DNA from 2 places in the Shewanella sp. ECSMB14101 genome. Region 1 is predicted to be linked to the other one. Evidence: riboswitches for the same ligand, from Rfam matches in the RefSeq annotation. Region 1 holds a riboswitch; the other holds the start of a gene.
What was found. A riboswitch is a leader RNA that binds a small molecule or an ion and turns the genes downstream of it on or off. The one in region 1 is predicted to bind cobalamin.
Positions count from the first base shown of each region.

Region 2: another riboswitch for cobalamin. It lies ahead of NY07_RS12275 (TonB-dependent receptor); the one in region 1 lies ahead of NY07_RS13560 (ABC transporter ATP-binding protein).

Region 1 covers NZ_JSFF01000017.1:42,966-46,111, reverse strand. Annotated here, with positions in the region: gene NY07_RS13565 (FecCD family ABC transporter permease) at 1-391, opposite strand, end outside; gene NY07_RS13560 (ABC transporter ATP-binding protein) at 378-1,223, opposite strand; cobalamin riboswitch at 1,421-1,600, opposite strand; gene NY07_RS13555 (histidine phosphatase family protein) at 1,669-2,280, opposite strand; gene metH (methionine synthase) at 2,612-3,146, shown strand, end outside.
Region 2 covers NZ_JSFF01000015.1:15,370-18,515, forward strand. Annotated here, with positions in the region: gene NY07_RS12275 (TonB-dependent receptor) at 1-1,931, opposite strand, end outside; cobalamin riboswitch at 2,030-2,230, opposite strand; gene NY07_RS12280 (metal-dependent hydrolase family protein) at 2,354-3,146, opposite strand, start outside.

The DNA.
Region 1 (3,146 bases):
TACTGGCCAGGGCACCACCTGCGCCGCCCAGCAGGGTGATCACGACCACGGCGCCAAAGGAGGCACCCGAGGAGATACCAAATAGATAGGGGTCGGCCAAAGGGTTGCGGGTCACCGTCTGTAACACGGCGCCGGCGATGGCCAGACCGAAGCCAGCGATAAAGGCCAGCAAGATGCGCGGCAGACGTAGCTCCAGCACGATCCTAGCTGTGACGCCGCCAGGATCGGCGCCGCTCAATTTAGCCAGCAATAGCTCGAGCACCTCGATCACGCCTATCTCGGCGGCGCCGAAGCTCACCGCCAAAATAGGCGTCGCCAGCGTCAAGAGCGCCAGGCAGGCAAGCGCCAGTGAGCGCCTGGCGCTATGATCGCCACGGTTAAGGCTTAACATGATTTGCCTCCTGCTCACCGTGAGATTGGGCCTGCTCGCCGTAATAACCATAGAAATAGTGGATCTGCGGATTACCATGCTGGGGATGAGGCGCCACCTGACAACAGACACCGAAGGTGTTGGCGATCTGGGCTTCACTCAGCACCTGCTTAGGCGTCCCCTGAGCCACGGCCCAGCCGCGATCGAGCAACAACAGCTTATCGCACATGGCACTGGCAAGATTCAGATCATGGATAGAGATCACCACTGTCACCCCAAGAGTCTTCAGCAGTTCGAGGATCTGGATCTGATAACGGATATCCAGGTGATTAGTTGGCTCATCGAGGATCAATAGCTTAGGGCGCTGCACTATGGCGCGGGCGATCAAAGCGCGCTGCTTCTCACCGCCCGAAAGGGACTCGTAAGCCTGCCCGGCGCGATCGCTTAAGCCCACTGTCTCCAAGGCGCGGCGCACCGCCTGCTTGTCGGCGGGGGTCGTCATCGAAAAGGCGCTCTTGTGAGGCGTCAGCCCAAGTGCCACCAGCTGCGCCGTGGTCATGTCGAAATGCTGCGGCGTATCTTGCAGCACTACGGCGACCTCACGGGCAAATGCCCGGGCACTCAGGCTGGCGATGGGTTGGCCAAACAGCTTGATCTCGCCGCGACTCGGAGTAAGAAAACGATAGAGGCAACGCAGTAGGGTGGATTTACCGGCGCCGTTAGGGCCTATGATCCCCAGCATCTTGCCCTGGGGAAGATCTAAGCTGATCTGAGATAAGATATCCCGCTCACCGCAGTGCCAGCCGAGTTCATTGACCGAGAGAACAGGCGCACAGTTGCTCGATTCATTCAGACTAGTGTGACTCGTTTGGCTGCTTAAACCTTGATTATTCTGGCCCAGGCTATTTGGGCCTTGCTCGCCACTCGCGCTCGCTTCTTGGCTCACCAAGGCATTCCTCGCAAGCAGCATGGCTGCGCACGCAGCCCTGGGACCAGAGTTGGCCCTTCGATTGTATTCATCTATTCGCTCCCTCAAGTCACCCGCTTGAGATAGTAGTTAGAGAGTAGGCAGGTATCCTGACTCGTGGCGACCCGGGCGATGATACGACCTGGCAGCACACTCACAGTTGCGGGCACAGTTTGGGCTAACGGCACTTGGCCTCCCCAATTCCCTATTAAGTCCGAGTTATTCCCAGTGGGATCTCGACACCTTACTCCCGGCGCAGGCGGTCCCTGCGCCCGGTTATTATGCGGTATTTCCGCCAAGAGACAAGGCGAAACACAAGTTAGTTCATGGCTTATTCGGCGTCATGCCAGTGCAATCGCCAGTAGCCTTCCCCCCCCTTGTCGCGGTAATGACTTATCTTAACCACGCTGGCGTAATTCAGGCTTAGCTGGGTGTAGAAGCCTACCGCTCGCTCTACCCCAAGGGCCTTGGCCATCAAGTGACGGATAACCCCGCCATGGGTGATCAACAGCAAAATCTCACCGCTATGCTGATGTACCAACTGCTCGACCATCTCGTCGATACGCTGCTCAAAGGCCGCCATGGTTTCAGCCTCAGGCAAGGGATGTTCCCAGGGATCTTGCCAATAGGCGCTCAACTCAGCGCCATGCTCGGCGTGCAGCTCAGGAATGGGCTGACCATCCCAGCGGCCGAAATAGATCTCTTTTAAACCAGCATCTAACGCCACCTTGATCTGACTCTTGCTGGTCAAATGCTCGGCAAACACGCGGCAACGCTTAAGCGGCGAGCTGATCACCCTGTCTACCGGCTCCGGCAGCTTGGCAAAGGCGAGTTGCATCTGAGCAAAACCTATCTCGGTCAGGGGCAGATCGCTGTGCCCCCTCAGCAAGTTACCGCCTTCACATTCGCCGTGTCGCATCAAATAGAGTGTCGTTTGCGTCATATCCGCAGCATTAAACCTTTTCAAGTTAAGTCGCTAGCAGCATACCCTTATGGCAATAAGCTTGGCAACGCCGGACAATTAACACATTGAAAAACTTTCAAATTAAATATCTTTGCCGGCCTTTACATACAATGCAGTTTAAACAGGACGCAGCGGCGCAGCTCTCGAATTTCATCCGGGTTTACGCTTATACTCATTTGACTTGCCCTGGGTATTATAAGTCGATTAGTATAGACGTCTATACGTTTATACATCCAAAAACAAAAATAGTGCGTCGATGAGCTAGACGCAGTCAGTTTAGGCAATAGGTCAGTTGAAGTAGGTAAAAGTTATGGCGACCCCATCCCCTGTTCAAAACGTAAGACAGATTAACGACGCGATCCGCGAGCGACTCAATAACGAAATTTTGATCCTCGACGGCGCCATGGGCACCATGATCCAGAACCATAAACTGGAAGAAGCCGACTTTCGCGGCGCGCGCTTTGCCGATTGGCCCTGCGATCTTAAGGGCAACAACGACCTGTTGGTGCTGACTCAAGCTGAGCTGATTAAACAGATCCACAAGGATTACCTTGAGGCTGGCGCCGACATCATAGAAACCAACACCTTTAACGCTACCCGTGTGGCCATGGCCGACTATGAGATGCAGGAGCTGTCACGGGAGATCAACCTAGAGGGCGCTCGCCTCGCCCGCACCGCCTGCGACGAGGTGAGCCGCGCAACTGGTCGCCAATGCTATGTTGCCGGGGTACTAGGGCCCACCAACCGCACCTGCTCCATCAGCCCGGATGTCAACGATCCCGGCTATCGCAATATCCATTTCGACGAGCTAGTCAGCGCCTATATCGAGTCCATCGAGGCCCTGA
Region 2 (3,146 bases), on a different contig from region 1:
AGCGAGCGGCCAGTGCCAGGGTAATAACCACTACCCCAAGTGCTGAAATAGCCGGAGCTGACATACTCCTCATCCAACAGGTTATCCACTCTCAGGCTAGCCAGCCAAGCATCGCGGGAATAATTCACCGAGATGTTCGCCAAGGTATAGGCATCGAGCTTATCCCCTTGATTGGCATTGTCACCCTCCATATAGCGCTCGCCCGTGTAGACCGCCTCGACGAATAGCTGTAGATGCGCATAAACATCAAAACTGACATAACCACGGCCGCTGTTTTTGGCCACCCAAGAGAGCGCCTTGCCCTCATTGGCGCCTTCGGTAAATTCGGCGTCTATGTAATTATATTCAAGCCCAAGCTGCACCGCTTTGCTCACCTGCCAGTCCCAATCGACACTCGCCCCATAACGGCGCGAAGCATCGGCATTAACATTGGCACCGGGGAAGCTGCCACCAATCGGCGTCTCGGCGCTCGGGTCGAAGACGATCTCATCTTCCAGATCCAGGCGGTAAGCACTCAGACGCAGCGTGTTATGTTCAAGCAGCAGATCCCAGCCCGCTTCATAGGAACGACCCGTCTGTGGCTTGAGTCCCTGAATGCTGGCCGGGGTATAGGCCTGCTCATCCACCTTGGCGAAGCGGAAGTTATCATCGGCGCGCAGATACAAGCGCTGCTGCTGGTTAGGGCGATAGTTGATGCCAAGCTCGAAGGCATGGGCATCCTGATCGAGATCGATCCCATTTGGATAGGCTTTGCCGTCAACCAGCTCATCGGTCACCTCGGCGTAACGTCCACCCACCACATAGCTGAAGGTATCAGTTAGCGGCACTGTCGCCTGCAAGTAGGCGCTCGCCAGCTTCTGCACATTACTGCGGCCATTACTAAATACCGACTCTCCTCGGCTCAGATCTAAACCGGTCACCAGCTTGAGCTCGCCATTATCCGTCTTGATATTGGCCACAGCCTTAGGTTTAAACTCCAGCAAGGAGCGGGTATCGCGGCGGTTAGTCGCCCAGGTGCTGAGCCCGGTTATCAGGGTGTCACTATAGTTAAGATCCGCGCCCAGTGACCAAGCCTCGTTAAGCTGGCGCTGATAACCGCTGCGGGCCGCCGTAGTCATCTCATGCAGATAGGCATCGACAAACAGATCGCCCGCCTGCCTAGGGTCTTCTTTAATCTGCGCTTCGGTAAGCGCCGGAGCTAACTCGCGATGGTTGTCATAGTAGCTCGCCTCGGCGAAGAACTGCTGCGCCGCATCGTCATATTGCAAGCGTCCCAGCACAGAGCTGGTCTCGCTGGCATTGTGCTTGCGATAGTTATCACTCTTAAGGTAATTGGCCGCGCCATAGAGACGCCAGTTGTCGTTGATGGCTACCGAGCCATCGGCCTTAGCTTCGTAAGTATCGAAGCTACCGCCCGAGACCTGCACGCTACCACCGTTATCTTTAGGCGCCTTAGTGACAATATTTATCACCCCGCCAACCGCCTGATCGCCATAGAGCACACCGGCACTGCCTGAGAGGATCTCGACTCGCTCTACCTGATTGAGACCAATTGCATTGATGCTGGGGGCAGCGATATCGATATTATTGAGACGGCGGCCATCGATAAGAATCAAGGTGTTGTTGGCAGCCTGACCGGCACCGAAACCGCGCATGGCAAAGACCGCGCCCGAATTTGAGTCTGAAACTTGAATACCGCTCTGTCCGCGCAGCAAGTCGGTGAGATTGGTGGCGCCGCTGAGCTCAATGGCGGCAGCATCAATCACATTGACGTTGGCCGCAATATTAATAGGGGTGTTTTCACTGCGGCCGATAACTGTGATGGTCTCATCCACAGGCCCAGGGGTGCCTGAGTTTGCCGCCATGGCAGGCATACTGCCAGCCAAACATGCGCCAAGTAGTAACGCGATTTTACTAGGTTGTGTACCCATTTCCTTTAACTCCTAAAAGGGAAACAGGGCAAGGTGTCACGACTGGGCGCAGTCCATAAAACCGCCAGGGTCGCATTTTGAGATCTGCCCACCGAAATCTCAAAATCACCTTAAGGGCCGGTCTCCGGACTGAGGCTAAGTCTAAACAAGCTGTTTAAACGACGAGCAAGGATTGTTAACGCACTAGCGCATCCAGCTCTCACCTTTCACCGTTGCGGGGGCAGTGCCAGATTTTCACTGGCTTCCCGATTATCCCTTGCGCCATTTTGGCCAGGGCACCACATAAGGTTGACTAAATTTGGTTGCTCTGTGTCGACCTAAACGCGCAAGCTGACCGACTCACGACAACGCAGGTATGTCGCCAACAAGATAGATGACAAAGCGCGGGCATTATAGACGTCTACACGTATAAATGTCTAATATCACTGCATCTGACTCTCTAACCCGGATTTGACCACCTTACCCCCTTTCATCACAAAGCCAACATCCAGCAGGGCCGAGATATCTTCGAGGGGATTTCCCTGGGTCGCAATAATGTCAGCCTGCTTGCCTACCGCCAGGGTACCCAAGCTATCTGACATATTGATAAGCGCGGCGCCGTTTATGGTGGCCGAGATCAACACATCCTGATTACTCATGCCCGCCTGACTCATCAGCACCGCCTCGCGGGCATTAATGCCGTGAGCCGACACACCGCTGTCTGTACCATAGGCAATCTTAACGCCCGCCTTATAGGCGCGGGTAAAGTTGGCTGTCATATCGGCGCCCACCCGGGTCGCTTTTTGCTTTATCGCTGACGACATAAAGTTGGACTCTTCGGCCATATGCACCACGGTATCGCCAGCCAACAAGGTAGGAACTAAGAAGGCACCATTTTTCTTCAGTAGCTTAATGCTTTCCTTATCGGCATAGCTACCATGTTCTATGCTATCAACCCCGGCGCGCAAAGCGGCATTGATCCCTTCAGTTGCATGGGCATGGCTGGCCACCTTGCGTCCTAGGGCATGGGCTGTCTCGACAATCTCTTTAATCTCATCGTCATTCATCTGCTGCCCTGTGCCTGTGTTGGTGTCAGACAAGACGCCGCCGGTGGAGGTGATTTTAATAACATCGGCGCCAAACTTGATGGCACGTCGGGTAGCACGGCGGCAATCATAAGGACCATCACAAATCGTCTTAGTAGTAAACTTATCCAAGAGATCCGGGCTCATACCA